4 regions of the Promicromonospora aerolata genome follow, and region 3 is predicted to be linked to each of the others. Evidence: predicted binding sites of a transcription regulator. Region 3 holds the regulator's gene; each other region holds the start of a gene.

Region 1 (5,343 bases), on a different contig from region 3:
CCCAGCGGGTGCTGGTGGGCGGGCGTGACGTAGGCGGCGGCGCAGCCGGCCAGCCCGATGACCGGTGCGAGCGCGGGATGGTCGACGACGGTGCGGCCGGCCGCCCGGACCGTTTCCACGGCCGCGCGGTAGCCGGGGTCCTCCACGAGGACGTCGCCCGGACCGAGCGCCCCGAGGAGCTGGCGCAGGCCGTCCGTCGAGCCGGTCGTCACGAGGATCTCGTCCGGCTCGACGGTGAGGCCGCGGGTGCGGGCCAGCCGCTCGGCGAGGGCGTCGCGCAGCTCGGGGAGGCCGCGCGGGTCGGGGTAACCGCGTGGCGGTCGGGTGGCGGAGACCTCGCGCCACGCCCGCTTCCAGCCCGCGGCGTGGCGCGGGTCGATCCAGGGCGTGCCCGCGTCCAGGCGGACGTACGACGGCTCGCGTGTCGCGGGCCGTGGCGGGGGAGCGGGTGCCGGGAGCGCCTCGCCGGACGCGACGAACGTGCCCGACCCGCGCCGGGTCTGCACCCAGGACTCGGCCAGGAGCTGGTCGTAAGCCTGCTCGACGACGGCGCGCGCCACGCCGAGGTCGGCCGCCAGGGCCCGGCTGGAGGGCAGACGGTCGCCCGTGGTGAGCGTGCCGTCGGTCACCAGCCGGCGGACGGCGGCCGCGAGCTGTGCGGGGAGCGGTTCGGGTCGCGTGCGGTCCAGGTGGACGGGGAGCATGGTCGTCTCCGGTGGGCGCCAGCAAAGTGGCTTGTTCGATCGGCGGCAAAATGGCCCGTGTCCGTGGGCCAGTTTCGGGCCAGGCTAGCGGCATGACGACGCAGCACCTCTCACCCACCTCGCGCACCACCCCGACGCGGGGCCGCCGCAACCGTCAGGTCGACGACCGCCGTCGGCTCATGGCCCTGCTCTCCGACGCGCTCGTCGCGCACCTCGGGATCGTCGCGGGAACGCATCCGGTGGTGCTACCGACGGCCTTCGCCGTGGACGCGGCCGGCCCCGACGACGGTGGCACCCTCTACCTGCACGGATCGGTCGCCGCCGGCTGGCTCGTGCCCGCCCTGGAGCAGGACGTGTGCGTGACCGTGACGGAGCTGGACGGCATGGTCCTGGCGCGGACCGGGTTCCACCACTCGATGAACTACCGGTCGGCGGTGGTGATCGGACGGCCCCGGCAGGTCACGGACCTGGCGGAGCGGGCCGGGCGCTCGACCTGATCGTGGACCACATGATGCCGGGCCGGGCCGCGACGCTCCCGGCCCCGACCCGCAAGGAGCTCGCGGCGACGGCCGTGCTCGCACTGCCCCTCGCGGAGGCCTCGATGAAGCAGCGCGCGGGCGGCGCGTCGCTGGAGCCGGGCGACCTCGAGCTCACCGGGTGGGCCGGGCACGTCCCGCTGCGCCGGGTCGCGGACGAGCCCGTCACCGAGGACTACGTGGCCGATCCGGTACCGGAGTCGGTGCTGCGGCGGGTCGCGGAGCTCGGACGGGCGTGACGGGGGCGGGCTGACCGCTCCGCTGTCAGACGTACGGGTCACTGGCGTGGCCCGTACGTCTGACGTGCTGGGTCGGGGCCTACGCCGCGGGGTAGTACTCGTCGAACGCCTGTGACTCGAGCTGCCAGCCGAAGGACCGGCTGATCTTGCCGTCGGCGATCTCGTAGACGTAGAGCCTCGGCACGACCAGCTCGGGCTTGTCGGTCCGTGCGTGCTTCTCGTGGACGAGCAGAGCGACGACCGCGTCACCGGCGACCAGGACGGTCGGGGGTGCCGCGAACGTGATGTTGCCGCCGCTCAGCTCCTGGAGGCGCCGCATGACCTTCAGCGACTCCTCGGGGCTGCTGGTCTCGCCGGAGAGCTCCGAACGACCCGCGGTGTAGGACGGCTTGTTCTCGGCGTAGAAGCTCGCCATGCGGGCCAGGCCTTCGGGGCCGCCGTCCCCGTAGGCGGCGTAGTAGTCGGTCAGGAGCTGGTGGTTCTCGGATGCCGTTGCCATGTTTCACTCTTCCTTGTTGCCGGGCAACTCCTGCTAGCCGGGTGGCTAAGCGAGTTAGCCGCACGGTCATCGTAGGAGCCGAGATGGTGAGCGTCAACGGGCACCTCGCTCGCCCGGTCGTGCACGGAGCGGGCGGTGATCCCGGCGATCTCGCGGGTGGTCCCCGTAGTGGCGAGCCGAGTCCTATTCGTCGGTGGGCCCGAAGGGGCGATTGGCACGTTGACGAGCACGTGGCGGTCAGAACGGTGGTTCGTCGGGTAAGTGGCGCGCCAGTTCTGCTGTGGCCGGCGAGCCCTGGGCGGACGTTCTGCCAGCCTCGGTCTCGGCACCAGCCCTGGCGTCGGCCCCGGGGCGCCCGAGGCGCGTCCGGATGTCGTCGGTCAGGCTGGTGATGTCGTTGCTGACGCGTCCGGTCAGGTCGGATCGGGGCGCCGTGGCCCCGACAGCCGGCGCGGGAAGCCGGGCGAGCCCCGTGGTCCCGGGCGTGTCCGTCGGATCGGTGATCGTGGGTGGGCGGGTGTAGAGGTGCCCGGTGGGTGCGGTCCACGTCGTGACGCCGGTCGCGGGGTCACGCACGGGGGTCCAGCCGTGGTGGGTCTTGGCCAGGTGATGTGCCCGGCAGAGGGGCTGGAGGTTCTGAGCGCGCGTCTGTCCGGGGGCGCCGAATGGTCGGGTGGCCGGGTCGAGACCGTGGTCGAAGGGGACGATGTGATCCAGGTCGGCCCAGCGGCCATGTCGGTCGCACTGCGGGAAGCTGCACGTCTCGTCGCGGGCGATCACAGCTTGACGGAGGACCTTGCCGGGCTGGTACGTGGTGGTCGAGTAGTCGGTCAGGATCCCGCTGACCGGGTCGGTGACCAGCCGCTGCCAGGTGGCGTCGGTAGCGATCTGCGCGGCCAGGCCGGCCGGGATCGGCCCGTAGGCGTCCAGCTGTCCGGGGGTCTCGTCGAGACCCAGGAGCATGCTGGCCGGGACCGTGACGCGGATCTGTGGCTTGACCGGGATCACCCGCACGCCTGCTCCGTCGCAGGTGCACCCACCACAGGTGCATCCCGACGCGGGCACTGTCGTGCGAGGCGGTAGCGAACCCTCTCGGTCCGGAGTGGTGCCGTGCCCGGTCGTATCAGCCGGCGCCGGGCCGCACGGGGCCTGGGGCGGGACGACGAGGCGGCCGGTCGTGATCGCCACCAGAGCATCGGCGCGTGCCTGGGCCAGGGTCCGGGTGGCCCCGGGCGCACGGCGGAGGGCGTGGGCGGCCTGCTCGATCGCGTCCCAGACCGCTGCGGCATCGGTCGCCGGGAGGTTCGCGCTGAGCCACGCCATCGCATTGTCCGCCGGGTCCAGGAACACCGCACGGCGTCTCATCGCCTGCTTGGTCACCTCCGCCGTACCGTGCAGACGGTTGGCGAACTGGTTCATCTTGTCCCGCAGCCACCGACGGGTGCGGTCGGGTGCCTGCGGCAGGTACCGCGTGATCGCCTCCTCGCGCTCCTCGGTGCTCAACGGGTTCCCGCTGCGCAGCAGGATGTCGGCCTTCGCGGTATCGATCACCGCATCGTGCAGGGCGGTCAGGACCTGCGGGTGCTCGGCCAGACCCGCGCCCCGGGCAAGGTGCCTGTTCGCCTCGCCCTGGGGCACCCGGAGACGCGCGCTGATCTCCGCAGCGGCCGCGTTGTGCTCCTCGGTCCACGTCCTGCGCCGGGCGATCTCACCGAGCGCTCGTGACTGCATGGCCGTCGCCCAGGAGACCACCTCCTGCCACCGCGCCGCCACGTCCAGCAGTGCCTCGTCCTGCAGGACGGCCACCTCCAGGCCGGCCAGCACCTCCACGAGCCCGGCGCCGACCACCGGACCCTCCAGCCCCGCCCCGGACGTCACCGCGCCGCGTTCGGCCCGAGCCCCGTCGGCCCTGGCGGCGCCGCCGGCATCGGCGACACCGGCAGGCGTCGGCGCGGCGCTCGCGGCCGGGCCGTGCCCGCGCCACGTCACGGTCGCCGAGGGTAGGGCGCCTTTACCGTCCAGACGGACCCCGTCCCAGCTCCAGGTGGACGGCAAGGACGTCACCGATGCCGGCTCTCGACCGGGTCCCGGGCCGTGCTGCGGGATGGGGGTCGAGTGCAGGACGCGGGCCAGCGACCGTTCGACCGCAGTGTGGAGGTGACCGTTCCGGTCGGTGTCCACGTTCATCGGTACGCCCCCTCTCCTCCAGGCCACTCTCAGCCGCTAGTCCAACCAAATACGTCATGACATAGAACGTATGTGCGATCAAAGAGATCCGCATCCCCAGATCCAAAGATGTGGATAACCCGCGGGCTCCGTCAGAGCGGCGCGCCGCCGCCCGACTCCGAGGCACCGAACCTCGAACGCACCCCGACCCTAGCCATGCCCTCCGACACCCGACGGCCCGCAGCGCCCCGCCCTCACCCTCGCCCCACCCCGCCGCCGCCCCGGCGACCGCTGCTAGCATCCCGTCCGTGACTCCCCACCGTTCCGTCCTGCCGCCCCCGGTCGTCTGACCGGAGCGGCACCACGACCGGCCCGCGCGGGCCGGCGCCGGGGTGTGCTCCACGACGATTCCCCGTCCCACGAAACGGGCCGGCGCGTCCCGTGCCGGCCAGGAGCACACATGTCATCCACGCGAACCGGGCTGTTCTCCGTGTGCCTTGCCGGGATCCTCTGGGGCACCGGCGGCCTCGCCCTCGAGATCCTTCGTGACCACTCGTCGATGTCCGTCCTCACGGTCAGCGCGTACCGCATGCTCATTGCCGCGATCGCGCTGGTCGCTGCGTCCCTCGTCCTGCGGCGAGGGGCGCAGCTCGTCGCGCTGGCGCGGGCGCACCCCGGGCGGGCGGCCGCCGTCGGGCTCGGGACCGGGGTATATCAGGCCCTCTATTTCGGGTCCGTGGCCACGGCCGGGGTCACCGTCGCCACCGTCGTCAGCCTGGGGCTGGCGCCGGTCATCCTCGCGGTCGTCGACCTCGTCCGGGCCCGACGCCGGACGGCCGCCCGCGGCACCGTCCGCCTGACCGTGGTCGTCGGCGCCGCCCTGTCGGGTCTCGTGCTGGTCAGTGCGGCGTCAGGTGCGAGCGCCGTCGGCCCGCGGCCCGTGCTCGGCCTCGTGCTGGCCGTCGCCTCCGGCTCCGTGTACGCGGCGACGACGGCGCTCGGCGGCACCCTGCTGGCGTCGGACGGCGTGGACCCGCTCGCCCTGACGACCGTGGCGACGACGGCGGGCGCCGTCGGACTCGTCCCGGTGGCGTTGTGGGGTGGGGGTCCGTTCGTCACGAGCGACCCGACGACGCTCGTCACCCTCGCCTACCTCGGGATCTTCACGATGGCGCTGGCGTACGGGCTGTTCTACGCGG
Region 2 (5,343 bases), 1.6 Mb from region 3:
GTGAACCGGACCCCACGAAATCCTGAAGAACGGCCATTCCAGCCTCGTCCGGCACGTGCCAGGCGGGCGAGGTCGCTGCAGACAGGGTGCGAGCAGTCGAAGCAGCGGCCAGATCCGGGTCGTTTCGTTCCTCGAGGAGCAGCCAGAACCGTTCCAGCACCATCTCGGACGCCTGCTCAAGATCCGTGTCCAGGATTTGCTGGGTCTCCATCCGGAGAACCGCCTCAGGGCCTTTGCGCTCGGCGTTGGACAGCGCGACGTCGCTCAGCCCCAGGTGGGCGGCGTACTGGCGTTGACTCAACCGACGAGCCAGGCGCAGCACTTTCAGCTCGCGCCCGGTCCACCGCCCCACAACTGAGGTCATCAGTCCCCCTCCGGACTTGGGCTACCAAACCGTGCCGACGGCCCCGTGCCTGCGTGAGCGCGGCACTGCGCAGATCGCGCCCAGAAAATGCAGAGCCACTGCGGCGATAGCCAACCTACCGGGGTAGGTCGGCGTCTCGCTGGCGACTGCCGACGAGCTCGCCGCACGATGTGGACCGTAGTCGGATCACGCTCGAACGGTGGTGAGCTCGGCCCAGTTCGTCGTTGCCCGTGGAGTGAGCATGGTGCGTTTCATCTGCCAGGACGGGCCGGGCCGGAATCCGCCGTAGCCGAGCCCCAGGGAGTCCTTGCCCGTCTTCTTCTGCACCCGGTCGATGAGGGTGGCGATCCCGGCGTCCTCGTGTCGGGAGCGGAACATCTCGAAGGGGAGCTGCGCGCCGGCGGGGGTGAGGTCGGTGAGCAGCAGCCCGGCACGCGCGTACCGGGCACCCTCGACGATCTGAGGCAGGAGGCGGTGGGCCGCCCGGGTCAGTTCGACGGGGTCGGCGGTCGGGAACGCGAGACGGACCGCGACCGTCGGGTGGTGCCTGTCCTGGGCCCAGTGGCTGGTGCCGGCGAACGCGGTCAGGGTGTGGGCGACCTGGGAGTGCTTGACCAGGCGGGTCGCGGCCTGCTGGGCGTAGATGCTCAGCGCCTGGCGCATGGTCACGGCGGAGGTGACTTTCTCGGAGAACGAGCGGCTCACGATGATCTGCTGCTTCTTCCCGTTTCGGTCCTCCTCAGGCCCGATGCACGCGACACCGCGCAGCTCCAGCGCGGTGCGCATGACGACGACGTTGAACAGTGCGCGGATGTGCGCCGGGTCGACGGTGGCCAGGTCCCAGACCGTCAGGACGCCATGCCCGCCGAGCCGTCGCTCCAGGCGCGAGGCGATGCCCCAGACCTCGGAGACCGGCAGCGCCCGCATCAACCTCTCGCGCCAACCAGTGTCGATGGCCGGCCACACGCACACCCCGTCGAAGTCGCCGATCTTCTTCGCAGCCCGGTTGGCCAGCTTCGCCAGCGTGCGGGTCTCGGCGATCCCGACGCAGACCGGCACGCCGAGCAGGCGGCGCATCGTGTTCTTGATGTCGTGCCCGAGCCGGGTCATCGCCTCGGGATCGGCGGCGGTGCGCCGGTCGACGGTGAGAAAAGCTTCGTCGATCGAGTAGACGTCCAGGTCGTGGGTGAAGCGCTCGAGGACTTCCATCACGCGGCGGGACATGTCGCCGTAGAGCTCGTAGTTGCTCGATACGGCCACGATGCCGGACCGGGCGGCGGTGGGCCGTAGCTCGAACCAGGGCTTGCCCAGGTCGAGACCGAGCGCCTTGGCCTCGCGGGAGGCCGCGACGACCATGCCGTCGTTGTTGGACAGCACGACCAGGGGCACAGCCTCCAGGGCAGGGTTGAAGACCCGCTCGAAGCTGGCGTACGCGCTATTGACGTCGACGTGCGCGATCACCGGTGACCCCGCAGGTGGTGGATGCAGTACGTGACTACGCCCCAGACCTGCAGGTCGGACAGCTCCGGCACGGTGATGTCGGGGTGGTTCGCGTTCTCGGCCCGCAGCACCACGCCGCGCGGGCTGACCTCGAGGCGTTTGACGGTGAGCTCGCCGTCCAGGACGGCGACGACGACGTCGCCGTCCTGGGGTGTCTTGGACCGGTCGACGAGGAGCTCGTCGCCGTGGCTGATGCCGGCCTCGGTCATCGAGTCGCCCGCAGCTCGCACGATGAACGTTGCCGCGTGGTCGTGCACGAGCATCTCGGTCAGATCGATCGCCCCGTCGTAGTAGTCCTGCGCGGGGGAGGGGAACCCCGCGGCGACGGAGACCGGCGCGACCCGCAGCGCGTTGGTGCTGGTGGGGCTGAGGATGGCGCTGCAGGCTGGGCGTGGCGACAGGGCGTACATCACGCTTCCCGGAACGGTCGATGGTAGTACATGCGTTCGAGTGTATGTCGGGAACGTCGAGCGGGGACAACGATGCTGGTCAGCGAGCGACGGGGGTGTCGTTCCGAGGCGGCAGCGTCGATGAATGCGTCTGTGGTTGGTGCATATGAGAAATGGATCTGCCATCCTGGTTGAGAAACCTGGCACAGGAGTGGAAATGCGACGCATGTTCGAGAACCTTGCAGACGGCCCCGCGACGCGTCCTAGGATCGCCGCGACCACCGCCGGGCTGGCGGGGATAGTCCTGCTGCTCGCGTCCTGTGGAGGCGGTGGTTCCGGTGCGGACGGCGAGTACCTCAGCACGAAGAGCGATGATCTGCTCAGCCTCGTCGTCGAGGGCAGCTCGGTGACGTACACGGAGATCCACTGCGACGGCGACCTCGACGACGCCGAGAGGAGCGTCGGCGAGCTCAACGAGGGTCAGACCGCGATCGCGTGGACGGAGCCCGGCCGGTTCGAGAACAGCAGCGAGGTCACGATCACCGAGAACGCGATCGACATCAGCGGCTGGGAGACCTTCGCCCGCGAGGGTTCCGACGCGGGGAATGCGGTCCGTGCCGATCACGAGGAGGGCTGCGCTGGTACGGGGGATGCCGGTTCAGGCTCTGCCACGGATGGTTCGACTTCGATCGAGGACGGAACCTATGTCGGCGTCTCGTCCGAGTACGAGGTTGCCGAACTGGCCATCAGTGGCACGACGGTCACGTTCCGTGTCGCCACCTGTCAGGAAATCGTGACCACGAAGTCAGGCACGGTGTCAGACCTGGAGGTCGCCTGGGACGACGACTCCGGTGTCACCGGCATGCTGGCGCACGGGGGTAACGGCCGGATCGACCTGACGAACGGGAACGACCCGACGCGCGAGTTCTTCCCCAGGAGCGATCCGAAGGTGGCCGAGATGCTGGCGACGTACGAAGAATTGTGCAGCGCGCCGATGCTCTGAGTCGGAACATCCCCGATCTCGAGAAGACAGAACCCCGCGGACGTGATGCCCGCGGGGTTCTGTGTACTCTGAATCTTGGCCAGTCGTGACGACAATCAGGGTCGCCACAGCCGGTCAATCCTTCGACCTCCGCTGCTTGTCGCGCCCGCGCCCGTTCGCGCGCTTCCGCTCCGGCCCCGGGGTCTCCGAGCCCGGCTGAGCATGCTCCCCGACCTTTCGCGGTGGCGTCGGGACTTGCACATGGTCCTGGCCGGAGTCCGGCGCCGTAGCTACCTTCGACACGGGCCGGAGCGGGGGTTGGCGGCCCCGGACCGGCTGCTTCGGAGGTGCGGCCGGAACGGGAATCGAGGGTTGGGCCGATTCTTGTGAACGCCGGGCCGGAGCCTGCAGGCGAACCGGAGTCTCTGTACCTTCCGTGCCACTGCTGCTGGAGCGTTGCGGGGACGGTTGACGTGCTGCGTCCGACTGGGCCGGAGCCTGCGGATGTTGCGCTCCGGCCGGTCGCGGACCGACCGAATTCTGCCGCGGAACACCCGGCTTGCCGGAGTCGATCCGCCTCGGCACCAGGTGAGCCTGCGTGGTCCGTGTTGACGGCGTGCCCGGAACACCTTGCGTACGGGGCGTGCCCGGCCCGCTCGGGGTGCCCGGAGCGCGCTTCGTCTTCGGTGCCGGACCAGCGTCACCAGCGCTGAAGCGCTGCGGGGTCCTGTGACCGTCCGTGCTCTGCGAAGGGGGATGCGTATCGGTACCGAGCTGCGTGGACGCTGCATGACGCGCGGTCCCCTTGCGACCTCCGCTCGTCGGAGCCGGGCTGTCGGTGCGACCCCGACTCCGGTCCTCGGCGACACCGTTGCCCGAGCTGTACCCGAGACTCGACAGGCCGCCCTGGTTGCTCAGGCCCTGTGCCGCCTCCTTGGCCGAGTGCGAGCTGCCCGCCGAGCCGCTGGTCAGCTGCAGGCGTCCACCGTTGCGGTCCGGCCCGTCGTCCTGACCGGATGCCCCCTGGGCACCCGCCGGTCCACTGCCGCCCGGCTGTCCCGGGACGTCCCCGCCCGAGCCTGCGCCGTCGGGACCGTCGTCGGGCGACGGGCCGTTCGGGTCATCCGGCCCGTGAGGTGCCCCGGTGCCGCCCTCGAGGGCCAGCTTCTGGTTGCCCGCGCGCAGAGCCTCCGGTGCCCCGTTGGTGCCGCCGGCGTTCGTGGACGCCGCCCCGGTGCGGGGCTTGCCGCCCAGGTTCGGAGACGTCGGCCCGCCCGTCTTGCTGCCGAACCCGGAGGCGAGCTTGTGGCCCGCGGCCATTCCGGCGCCCGCGCCGATGCCGCTGGCCAGGGCCGGCAGCATCCCGCCCTGGTCCGGTCTCGGTGAGGTGTTCGTGTCGAGGAACTTGTCGACGAGCTTGGTGACCACCTCGTCCATCGCCTGGAGCACCGACTTGCGCACCCGCAGCAGTGCGAAGGTGACGCCCATGATCACCAGCGAGGAGATCAGGGTGAGGACCACCACGACGATCCCGCCCAGAGCAGGGCTGCCCAGCAGCCCGTTCGGAGTCATGAAGCTCGATACCGGCCCGGCCATGATGCCCGGGACCGAGATCAGGAACTCCGAGACGAACTGGTAGAGGAACAGCGTGACGACGACCTCGAGGATCAGCGCCGCGGAGTACACGATGACCTTGCTGATCGCCTGGAGTGCGCCGAGGGTGGCGAAGGGGACCGCCGCCACGAGGCTGAACGTCCGCTTGACCGCACCGGCCAGCATGCCGATCGCGTACCAGAAGCCCAGCAGGACGATGCAGCCCAGGACCGTCGCGGCGTTGTGCCAGTACATGAACTTCGCTGGCCCCGTCCCCACCTGGCTGACGGCCATGTGGTTCTCCCGGGTGAACCCGCTGGTGGCGTTGTTCGAGGAGTACATCGTCAGTGAGTCGGCACCGAAGCCGGTGTTGAGGTAGTTGTACGCCGCCAGGGGAGACAGGTTGCACGACGCAGGAGCCTCCTCCTGGACCACGGTGAAGCCGCAGCCGCGCGCCGTGGTCGACGTGGTGAAGGTCTTCGTGGCGCCGCCCGGGTTGTCCGAGGACAGCCCTT
Region 3 (5,343 bases):
CGCACGAGCTCACCGACCGCGTCACGTCGTCGGCCACGGTGGACCTGTCCATGGCCTCGGTGGAGAACGCCGCGCGGCTGGCCCGCCGGCACGCCGGCACGAACACCGACACCCTCGACCAGGCGGCGCAGGCCCTCGGGACCCTGCTCGTCACGGCGACCGCCGAGCGGTTCCCGAACGGTCTGCCGGACGATCTGCGCACGGCGGTCGGTGCGGTACGGGACGCCGCGCGCGAGGTGCTGAGCACGTTGAAGCCCGACACCAACGGCGGCAAGGGGCAGCCACCCGGCCAGCCCGAGCCCGGGCTCAAGATGGCGCAGGGTGCGATGCTGCAGCTGTTCGAGACGGCGGAACGCATGGCGTTCCAGGACACGACCGCCGACGTGCTGTGGTGTTCGCGCCCCGACAACGGCTGGGGCGGGTTCGGTGACAACGTGACCCGCCTGCACGCGGCGCCGCTCCACGTCGCGGGCCTGATCCGCACGCACCTGCTGGGCGAGGCGACCGGGGTCTTCACCTCGGCCACCCTGGCACTGGGCGGCACGTTCGAGCCGGTGGCCGGAACGCTGGGCCTGAAGGGCGAGGACGCCCCGCCCTGGCAGGGTCTGGACGCCGGCAGTCCGTTCGACTACCCGCGCCAGGGCATCCTCTACGTGGCGCGGCACCTCCCGGCGCCGGGCCGGGAGCCGACGACGGAGGCGCAGCTCGACGAGATCGCGGAGCTCATCACGGCCGCCGGTGGTCGCACGCTCGGCCTGTTCTCGTCCCGGCGCGCCGCGAACGCGGCGGCGGAGGCGATGCGTGAGCGGCTGGACTTCCCGATCCTGGCGCAGGGCGACGACCAGCTACCCACGCTGGTGCGCCAGTTCGCGGACGACCCGACCGCCTGCCTGTTCGGCACCCTGTCCCTGTGGCAGGGCGTCGACGTGCCGGGGCCGTCGTGCCAGCTCGTGCTCATCGACCGCATTCCGTTCCCGCGGCCGGACGATCCGGTCAAGGCCGCACGCGCCAGGGCCGTCGAGCAGGCGGGCGGCAACGGGTTCATGGCGGTATCGGCGCAGCATGCCGCCCTGCTGCTCGCGCAGGGCGCCGGACGCCTCGTGCGGAGCATGGACGACCGCGGAGTCGTGGCGGTCCTCGACCCCCGGCTCGCGACCGCACGGTACGCGTCGTTCCTCACCCGGTCGATGCCCGGGTTCTGGCCCACGACCGACTCCGCGCTGGTCCGCGCCGCGCTGGCGCGGCTCGACACCTAGCCTGGGGACATGACAGCCCCGTCGGACGTCCAGGGCGCGCAGCCGTCCGGCTCACGCACCACCAAGCTGGCGGTGGTGGGAGCCGGGGCGGTCGGCTCGACCCTCGCTTTCGCCGCGCTCACCCGGGGTTCGGCTCGCACCATCGCCCTGCACGACGTGAACCGGGCCAAGGTGGAGGCCGAGGTGCTCGACCTGCAGCACGGTCTGATGTTCACGTCCCAGGCACAGGTGGTCGGCTCGGACGACGTGGGCGTCTGCGCGGGGGCGGACGTCGTGGTCGTGACCGCCGGCGCGAAGCAGAAGCCCGGGCAGACCCGGATCGACCTCGCGGAGGCGACCATCGGACTGATGCACCAGATCCTGCCCGGACTGGTGGAGGTCGCCCCGGACGCGACGTACCTGATGGTGACCAACCCCGTGGACGTGGTGACCTACGCGGCGCTCAAGATCTCCGGCCTGCCCCGGCAGCAGCTGTTCGGCAGCGGTACCGTCCTGGACTCGTCGCGGCTGCGCGTGGTGCTCGCCGACCGGTGCGGCGTAGCCGTCGGGAACGTGCACGCGTACATCGCCGGGGAGCACGGCGACTCGGAGATCGCACTCTGGAGCTCCGCCACGATCGGTGGCGTGCCGCTGCTGGACTGGGTGCCGCTGGGCGGACACCCGCCGATCGATGCCGCCGTACGCTCGGAGGTGCACCACGAGGTGGTCGATTCCGCGTACCGGATCATCGCGGGCAAGGGGGCGACCAACTACGCCGTCGGTCTGGCCGGTGCCCGCATCGTCGAGGCCGTCCTCAACGACGAGCGCCGGATCATGCCCGTGTCCTCGCTGTTGGACGACTACCACGGCATCAGCGACGTGTGCCTGTCCGTGCCGTCGCTCGTCGACCGTCGCGGCGTCACGGACTCCGTACGGGTCCCGATGTCCGACGACGAGCTGACGGGGCTGCGTGCCTCGGCGGCCGGCGTGCGGGCGGTCCAGAAGCGGTTCGGTTTCTGAGCGACGGCCTCGGCCGCCGAGCGACGCAAGAGGTCCCGACTGCTCCGACCGGCGGGCCGTTCCGCTGGTCGGAGCTGTCGGGACCTCTCTGTCGTGAAGCCCTACAGGCTGCGCAGGACGGCCACCACGCGGCCCAGGATCTGTGCCTCATCACCCGGGATCGGCTCGTAGGCCGGGTTCTGCGGCAGCAGGAGCACGTGGCCGTCCGCCTGCTTGAACGTCTTCACCGTGGCCTCGCCGTCGATCATCGCCGCGACGATCTCGCCCTGCTCGGCGACGTTCTGCCGCCGCACCACTACCCAGTCCCCGTCGCAGATCGCGGCGTCGACCATCGAGTCGCCCGCGACCTTGAGGAGGAACAGCTCACCGTCACCGACCAGCTGGCGGGGGAGCGGGAAGACGTCCTCGACGACCTGCTCCGCCAGGATCGGGCCACCGGCGGCGATCCGACCGACCAGCGGAACGTACGACGGCGGCGGGGTGCTGGCGTCGTCGGGCACCGAGCTGCCCCAGTGGACCTGGCCGCTGCGCCGCGGCTCGGGCCAGTGGATCTCGCCGCGTGTCGGCTTGTCGACCTGCTCGGCCAGGGGCTCCACGAGCTCCATCGCGCGCGGCCGGTTCGGGTCGCGGCGCAGGAAGCCCTTCTTCTCGAGCATCTGGAGCTGGTGCTTGACGCTCGACGGGCTGGCCAGCCCGACGGCCTCGCCGATCTCACGCATCGACGGCGGGTAGCCCCGCGTCTCGAACGACTGCCGGATCGTGTCCAGCACGAGGCGCTGCCGTTCGGTGAGGCGGTCTGTCGGCGAGATCGTGTGCACGTCAGCGACCGCCTTGTCGCTTGGCGCGTCCAGCGTGGCGACGCCAGGGAGTGTCATGTCGACAGCTGGTGCCGTGTCGACGGCTCTCGTGTCGCTGGTCCCGTCCCGTCCCGTCATGCCCGTGCCCCTCCCGTTCCGACAAATGTTCTCCCTACGTCACCCACTCTAGATCACAAACTCGCTCGGCTCAAACGAATGTTCGAGCGTGTCTCGACATCGGCGGTGTCCCGTGCTACACAATGGTACGGGCGTTCGACGAACGCTTGTATGAACGACAAGAGCTCAGTCACTCTTCGAGGAGGGGCCATGGGGGACGTGATCCCGCTGCGGCAGTACACCCCGGCGTATGGGCAGAGGTATGCACCGGCGTACGGCCGGTCGTACGCACCGGCGTCCGGGCCGACCGCGGTGCCGACGTTCTCGCCGGCCCGGTCGCGCACGGTGGCCGACCGGCTCGGGCTGGCCGGCCTGCGGCTCACCCGACGTGGCCGGGTGGCGCTCGTGCTGCTGGCCATGCTCCTGCTCGCGCCGATGGTGACCTGGGGTGCGACGGCGGTCGCCAGCGCACCGGGTGAACCGACGGAGGTCCGGGTGCACGCCGTGCAGCCGGGGGAGTCGCTCTGGGGCTTCGCCCAGGAGATCGCGGAGCCCGGCGAGGATGTCCGGCACGCCGTCGCGCGGCTCCAGGAGCTGAACCAGATGTCCTCGGGTGCGCTACGGGTCGGGGAGCTGCTGCTCCTTCCCAAGGAGTGACCAGGGGCGTCGAATCATCGTCAAATGGTGTGGCGATGTTGCATGGGGGTGGTTTGCCCGCTTACCGTCGGGACGCGACCGGAGGCCTCCGGTCGGTGGACGACCCCGCAGGAGTGAGCATGCACTGCCCGTTCTGTCGCCACGCCGACTCGCGCGTGGTGGACTCGCGGACCGCCGACGACGGCCTGTCGATCCGGCGCCGCCGGCAGTGCCCCAACTGCAACCGACGGTTCACCACCGTGGAGACCGCCAGCCTGTCCGTGGTCAAGCGTTCCGGGGCCACCGAGCCCTTCAGTCGTGACAAGGTCGCCGCGGGCGTGCGCAAGGCATGCCAGGGACGTCCCGTCAGTGACGACGACCTGGCGATCCTGGCCCAACGCGTCGAGGAGACCCTGCGGAGCAACGGCAGCGCGGAGATCGACGCCTACGAGGTAGGGCTCGCGATCCTGGGCCCGCTCCGTGAGCTCGACGAGGTGGCCTACCTCCGGTTCGCCAGCGTCTACCAGTCGTTCGACTCGCTCGAGGACTTCGAGAGCGCCATCACCTCGCTCCGTGCCGAGCGCGCGGAGCGGGCCGCCGCCCAGCAGGCCTGAGGCAGGCCGTCACGCGGCTCTCCCCCCGGCCCGGGCACCCGTGAAAAATGTTGGCACCCAGGTGTGCCGTGGTGCAGGCTGGGCGGACGACGGACCCGATCGAGGGACCCCCGGAACAAGAGGAGGTGATCGGTGTGACGGACGAGAAGCCCAATGCCGAGGAGGCAGAGGTCGAGACCCAGGGCGCTGAGGAGCCCAAGGTCGCGACGGCGCCGAGCAAGGACGCGAAGGCACGGTTCAAGGAGGCGCTGGACCGCAAGAACGCGGCACAGCACCGGACCGCCGCCGGCGACGTGAACACCGGTGCGGTACACGGTTCGGAGACGACCGGTCCCGTGCAGAAGATGTTCCGCCGCAAGTCCGGCTGATCCTCGGTGGTGGAGGCCGCTGACCTGGTGAACGACCAGATCAGCGGCCTTCGTCGTACCTCATGTCGCACCGGGAGGAAGCTGGTGTGATGAGAACGTCACGATGAGGGCACGGGAGAACACGCAGGTCACCGCCGGACCAGCCGGCGTCCGAGGTCTTCCCGCAGGTGGACCTCTAGGAACACGCGCAGGTACTGCTCGTTCGCGAGCTGGTCGAAGGCGGCGACCAGCGCCGGGTCGGGCGTGTCGGTCAGGTGGACGATGCGCCAGAGGTTGAGCGGGGCCTCCTCGTTCCCGCCGACGGAGTGCTCGACGTGGAAGAGCGGTTGCCCGGCGCCGGCCGTCAGGAGGCGGCCGTCGGGTGCGCGAAAGCTGTTGGTGCCGAGGAAGAACGCACGCCGGTTCTCGTGATCGAGGCGGACGTGCTCGATCACCGTCGCGTAGCGCTCCGGGTCGGTCCACAGCCGCTGATCCGAGACGCGGGTAAAGTCCTCGAGCTCGCCATGGTGCACGCTTTCGAACGTATCGGCGCTGCCCGGGCGCACGACCGTCGGGA
Region 4 (5,343 bases), 720 kb from region 3:
CCCGTTCCAGCGCCCCGCCGGCCGGCCCTTCGATGCCGTGCACGACGACGTCGGCCAGCCCGGCCTCGGCCGCCTCGGCCGCGAGCTCCGCGGCGTCGTGGAAGTGGGCGGCCGGGAAGGGGATGTCGTCCGGCGCCGCGCCGTGCTCCAGCACCGCCTGCCAGGCAGACGGGGCGAACTGCTCGTACCCGCCGCCGACCAGTGCGGCCAGCCGGGTGATGGCGGCCGCCGCCACGGTGCCGCCCGGCCGGGTCACGCGCACGGCCTCGCGGAGAGCACGCAGCCGGACCTCGCGGGTCGCGAGGTGGTACAGCGGACCCAGCAGGAGCACGGCGTCGAACGAGCCGTCCGCCAGCTCCGGGCCCACGGCCGCCAGATCCCGTGCGTCGCCGACGCGCGCCTCGAACGTCCCGTGCGCCGCGGCGCGCGCGACCTGGGCGGGGACCGGGTCGACGAGCAGCACGTCGTACCCGTCGGCGGCCAGCGGCGCGGCGTGCGCGCCGGTGGCGCCACCGACGTCGAGCACCCGGGCGCCCGGCGCGAGCCGCTGCCGCACCAGCTCCTGGGTCCTGATGTGCTCCACGGGACCCTGCGCGGTGCCGGCGGTGAGCCGGGAGTGCTCGTCCCAGCCGGTCCGTCCGGCGTAGTACTCCTGGACCCGGTCGTCGACCAGGCGCTGTTCGGTGGTGTGCGGACCGGCCGTGCGGGGGCTTGCCGGGTCCCGCGTGCGCTCCCGGCTGCCGCCGTCGTCGTGCCTGCTGCTCTCCATGGCGGGACGGTAACGGCGTCCCGGAGCGGCCGCCACGTGTTTCCGGCAAGAAAACACTTGACCATTTCACCCCGGCCGAATCGTTACGTGTCCAGTACGCCTCTTTTGCTCGGAGTGTGAGCATGGCAACATTCGCAAGGTGCACCTGATCCGAGAATTCGCACCTGACGCCTACGAGTTCGCGCTGTCGTCCTGGTCGTGGATCGGGACCGGTGACAAGACCCCCCGCTTCGCGTCCTGCTTCGGCGACATGTTTCTGGAGTCCGCCGACGGCTGGTGGTTCCTCGACACGGTCGAGGGCACGCTCGAGCGGCTCTGGGGCTCCATGGACGACATGTTCGCCGAGCTCGAGCGCCCCGACGGGCGCGCGGAGTACCTCCTCGAGGAGACGCTGAGCACCGCACTCGGCCAGGGCCTGCGCCTCGACGACGACGAGGTCTTCGCCTTCCTGCCTCCTCCCGCGGTCACCGGCACGATGTCCGTGGACTCGCTCGCGCCGCTGCGCTTCGCCATCGCCGCGAACCTCGCCGGGCGCATCCACGGCGAGCTGAACGGCGTGCAGCCCGACGCCGGCGCATCCGCCCTGTTCGCCGCCCAGCAGCTCGCCGGGGCGCCGAGCGCGGGCGGTCAGAACGTCGCCGGCCAGGGTGTCCCGTCGTTCGACGCGCCCAACCCGCAGACCGACCGGTGGGAGCCGACCGCGCAGCGCGTCGACACCGGCGCCTACCCGGCGTACCGGCCCACGCCGGAGCCCGGGTACGCGGGCGGGCTGCACGAGAGCACGGCGCCGGCGCGGGCGGCGTACCAGCAGGCCGGCTACGAGACCCGGTACCCGGCGGGCTCGGAGCTGGACTACGGCTCCGGCCAGCCGCAGGGCTACGGCACCGGTGCCTACACCGCCGCACCGGCCGAGCCGTCCGCCTCCCTTCCGGCAGGCGGCTACGAGGCATCCGGCGGGCGCAACCGGTACGACTACGTGGACAACGCGCACACCGCCGACTCGGGCCAGTTCAGCCAGTACATCGCCGACCAGTACAACACCGGCCAGGTGGCCGCCGTCGAACGCGGCGCCCCCGTCCCGGCGCGGCCGGGGCCGCACCAGGACGGACGCTGGTCCTACGCCTGAGGCGGCCGGCAGCGCTGCCGGGCAGTGCTGCTGCCGCACTGCCGGCTATTCGTCCAGCCCCGCCACGGCGGCCAGGATCAGTACGGACCCGACGATCCCCGTCACGCCGAGCCGCTCCCCCAGCACGACGGCGGCCGCGATCGCTGCCGTCACCGGTTCCAGCAGGGTCGCCACCACCGCCGCACCGCTGCGCGTCGTGCGCAGCCCCGCGTAGAACAGCCCGTACGCCAGCGCCATCGTGAAGATCCCGAGGTAGGCGAGGGTGACGAGCGTCGTCGGGTCGCTCGTGACGAACGGACCCCCACCCCACAACGCCACCGGGACGAGTCCGACGGCGCCCGCCGTCGTCGCCACGGTCGTCAGGGCGAGCGGGTCCACGCCGTCCGACGCCAGCAGGGTGCCGCCGAGCGCCGTCGTCGCCGCGTACACGGAGCCGGAGGCGACGGCCAGCACGAGGCCGAGCACGGGCCGCGGGCCGACGGCGCTCGCACCTGACGCCGCACTGACCAGCACGAGACCCGACAGGGCGGCGCCGACGACCACGGTCAGGCGGACGGTGCCGCGGGCGGCCGTCCGGCGTCGGGCCCGGACGAGGTCGACGACCGCGAGGATGACCGGCGCCAGCCCCAGGCTGACGACGGTGGCGACGGTGACCCCGGCCGTGGCCACGGACCCGAAATAGAGGGCCTGATATACCCCGGTCCCGAGCCCGACGGCGGCCGCCCGCCCGGGGTGCGCCCGCGCCAGCGCGACGAGCTGCGCCCCTCGCCGCAGGACGAGGGACGCAGCGACCAGCGCGATCGCGGCAATGAGCATGCGGTACGCGCTGACCGTGAGGACGGACATCGACGAGTGGTCACGAAGGATCTCGAGGGCGAGGCCGCCGGTGCCCCAGAGGATCCCGGCAAGGCACACGGAGAACAGCCCGGTTCGCGTGGATGACATGTGTGCTCCTGGCCGGCACGGGACGCGCCGGCCCGTTTCGTGGGACGGGGAATCGTCGTGGAGCACACCCCGGCGCCGGCCCGCGCGGGCCGGTCGTGGTGCCGCTCCGGTCAGACGACCGGGGGCGGCAGGACGGAACGGTGGGGAGTCACGGACGGGATGCTAGCAGCGGTCGCCGGGGCGGCGGCGGGGTGGGGCGAGGGTGAGGGCGGGGCGCTGCGGGCCGTCGGGTGTCGGAGGGCATGGCTAGGGTCGGGGTGCGTTCGAGGTTCGGTGCCTCGGAGTCGGGCGGCGGCGCGCCGCTCTGACGGAGCCCGCGGGTTATCCACATCTTTGGATCTGGGGATGCGGATCTCTTTGATCGCACATACGTTCTATGTCATGACGTATTTGGTTGGACTAGCGGCTGAGAGTGGCCTGGAGGAGAGGGGGCGTACCGATGAACGTGGACACCGACCGGAACGGTCACCTCCACACTGCGGTCGAACGGTCGCTGGCCCGCGTCCTGCACTCGACCCCCATCCCGCAGCACGGCCCGGGACCCGGTCGAGAGCCGGCATCGGTGACGTCCTTGCCGTCCACCTGGAGCTGGGACGGGGTCCGTCTGGACGGTAAAGGCGCCCTACCCTCGGCGACCGTGACGTGGCGCGGGCACGGCCCGGCCGCGAGCGCCGCGCCGACGCCTGCCGGTGTCGCCGATGCCGGCGGCGCCGCCAGGGCCGACGGGGCTCGGGCCGAACGCGGCGCGGTGACGTCCGGGGCGGGGCTGGAGGGTCCGGTGGTCGGCGCCGGGCTCGTGGAGGTGCTGGCCGGCCTGGAGGTGGCCGTCCTGCAGGACGAGGCACTGCTGGACGTGGCGGCGCGGTGGCAGGAGGTGGTCTCCTGGGCGACGGCCATGCAGTCACGAGCGCTCGGTGAGATCGCCCGGCGCAGGACGTGGACCGAGGAGCACAACGCGGCCGCTGCGGAGATCAGCGCGCGTCTCCGGGTGCCCCAGGGCGAGGCGAACAGGCACCTTGCCCGGGGCGCGGGTCTGGCCGAGCACCCGCAGGTCCTGACCGCCCTGCACGATGCGGTGATCGATACCGCGAAGGCCGACATCCTGCTGCGCAGCGGGAACCCGTTGAGCACCGAGGAGCGCGAGGAGGCGATCACGCGGTACCTGCCGCAGGCACCCGACCGCACCCGTCGGTGGCTGCGGGACAAGATGAACCAGTTCGCCAACCGTCTGCACGGTACGGCGGAGGTGACCAAGCAGGCGATGAGACGCCGTGCGGTGTTCCTGGACCCGGCGGACAATGCGATGGCGTGGCTCAGCGCGAACCTCCCGGCGACCGATGCCGCAGCGGTCTGGGACGCGATCGAGCAGGCCGCCCACGCCCTCCGCCGTGCGCCCGGGGCCACCCGGACCCTGGCCCAGGCACGCGCCGATGCTCTGGTGGCGATCACGACCGGCCGCCTCGTCGTCCCGCCCCAGGCCCCGTGCGGCCCGGCGCCGGCTGATACGACCGGGCACGGCACCACTCCGGACCGAGAGGGTTCGCTACCGCCTCGCACGACAGTGCCCGCGTCGGGATGCACCTGTGGTGGGTGCACCTGCGACGGAGCAGGCGTGCGGGTGATCCCGGTCAAGCCACAGATCCGCGTCACGGTCCCGGCCAGCATGCTCCTGGGTCTCGACGAGACCCCCGGACAGCTGGACGCCTACGGGCCGATCCCGGCCGGCCTGGCCGCGCAGATCGCTACCGACGCCACCTGGCAGCGGCTGGTCACCGACCCGGTCAGCGGGATCCTGACCGACTACTCGACCACCACGTACCAGCCCGGCAAGGTCCTCCGTCAAGCTGTGATCGCCCGCGACGAGACGTGCAGCTTCCCGCAGTGCGACCGACATGGCCGCTGGGCCGACCTGGATCACATCGTCCCCTTCGACCACGGTCTCGACCCGGCCACCCGACCATTCGGCGCCCCCGGACAGACGCGCGCTCAGAACCTCCAGCCCCTCTGCCGGGCACATCACCTGGCCAAGACCCACCACGGCTGGACCCCCGTGCGTGACCCCGCGACCGGCGTCACGACGTGGACCGCACCCACCGGGCACCTCTACACCCGCCCACCCACGATCACCGATCCGACGGACACGCCCGGGACCACGGGGCTCGCCCGGCTTCCCGCGCCGGCTGTCGGGGCCACGGCGCCCCGATCCGACCTGACCGGACGCGTCAGCAACGACATCACCAGCCTGACCGACGACATCCGGACGCGCCTCGGGCGCCCCGGGGCCGACGCCAGGGCTGGTGCCGAGACCGAGGCTGGCAGAACGTCCGCCCAGGGCTCGCCGGCCACAGCAGAACTGGCGCGCCACTTACCCGACGAACCACCGTTCTGACCGCCACGTGCTCGTCAACGTGCCAATCGCCCCTTCGGGCCCACCGACGAATAGGACTCGGCTCGCCACTACGGGGACCACCCGCGAGATCGCCGGGATCACCGCCCGCTCCGT

Evidence for each region. The regulator LexA, encoded in region 3, represses DNA repair genes until DNA is damaged. The targets are predictions, from matches to a motif close to TCGAACANNTGTTCGA.
Region 1: the regulator LexA is predicted to act here: its motif matches at 4,228-4,243, upstream of ACFSL2_RS26770 (HNH endonuclease signature motif containing protein).
Region 2: the regulator LexA is predicted to act here: its motif matches at 2,299-2,314, upstream of ACFSL2_RS00915 (LexA family protein).
Region 4: the regulator LexA is predicted to act here: its motif matches at 3,202-3,217, upstream of ACFSL2_RS04810 (HNH endonuclease signature motif containing protein).

The regions. Positions count from the first base shown of each region.
Region 1 is NZ_JBHUHF010000002.1:4,793-10,135, forward strand. It holds gene pdxR (MocR-like pyridoxine biosynthesis transcription factor PdxR) at 1-704, opposite strand, end outside; gene ACFSL2_RS26755 (pyridoxamine 5'-phosphate oxidase family protein) at 797-1,201, shown strand; gene ACFSL2_RS26760 (hypothetical protein) at 1,213-1,479, shown strand; gene ACFSL2_RS26765 (nuclear transport factor 2 family protein) at 1,559-1,978, opposite strand; gene ACFSL2_RS26770 (HNH endonuclease signature motif containing protein) at 2,216-3,967, opposite strand; gene ACFSL2_RS26775 (DMT family transporter) at 4,605-5,343, shown strand, end outside.
Region 2 is NZ_JBHUHF010000001.1:193,832-199,174, forward strand. It holds gene ACFSL2_RS00905 (orotidine 5'-phosphate decarboxylase / HUMPS family protein) at 1-364, opposite strand, end outside; gene ACFSL2_RS00910 (Y-family DNA polymerase) at 551-1,825, opposite strand; gene ACFSL2_RS00915 (LexA family protein) at 1,822-2,274, opposite strand; gene ACFSL2_RS00920 (hypothetical protein) at 2,471-3,256, shown strand; gene ACFSL2_RS00925 (hypothetical protein) at 3,371-5,343, opposite strand, start outside.
Region 3 is NZ_JBHUHF010000001.1:1,768,046-1,773,388, reverse strand. It holds gene ACFSL2_RS08045 (ATP-dependent DNA helicase) at 1-1,256, shown strand, start outside; gene ACFSL2_RS08040 (L-lactate dehydrogenase) at 1,266-2,255, shown strand; gene lexA (transcriptional repressor LexA) at 2,357-3,130, opposite strand; gene ACFSL2_RS08030 (LysM peptidoglycan-binding domain-containing protein) at 3,380-3,826, shown strand; gene nrdR (transcriptional regulator NrdR) at 3,946-4,419, shown strand; gene ACFSL2_RS08020 (DUF5302 domain-containing protein) at 4,554-4,787, shown strand; gene ACFSL2_RS08015 (hypothetical protein) at 4,916-5,343, opposite strand, start outside.
Region 4 is NZ_JBHUHF010000001.1:1,046,305-1,051,647, forward strand. It holds gene ACFSL2_RS04795 (class I SAM-dependent methyltransferase) at 1-769, opposite strand, end outside; gene ACFSL2_RS04800 (hypothetical protein) at 909-1,895, shown strand; gene ACFSL2_RS04805 (DMT family transporter) at 1,941-2,840, opposite strand; gene ACFSL2_RS04810 (HNH endonuclease signature motif containing protein) at 3,478-5,229, shown strand.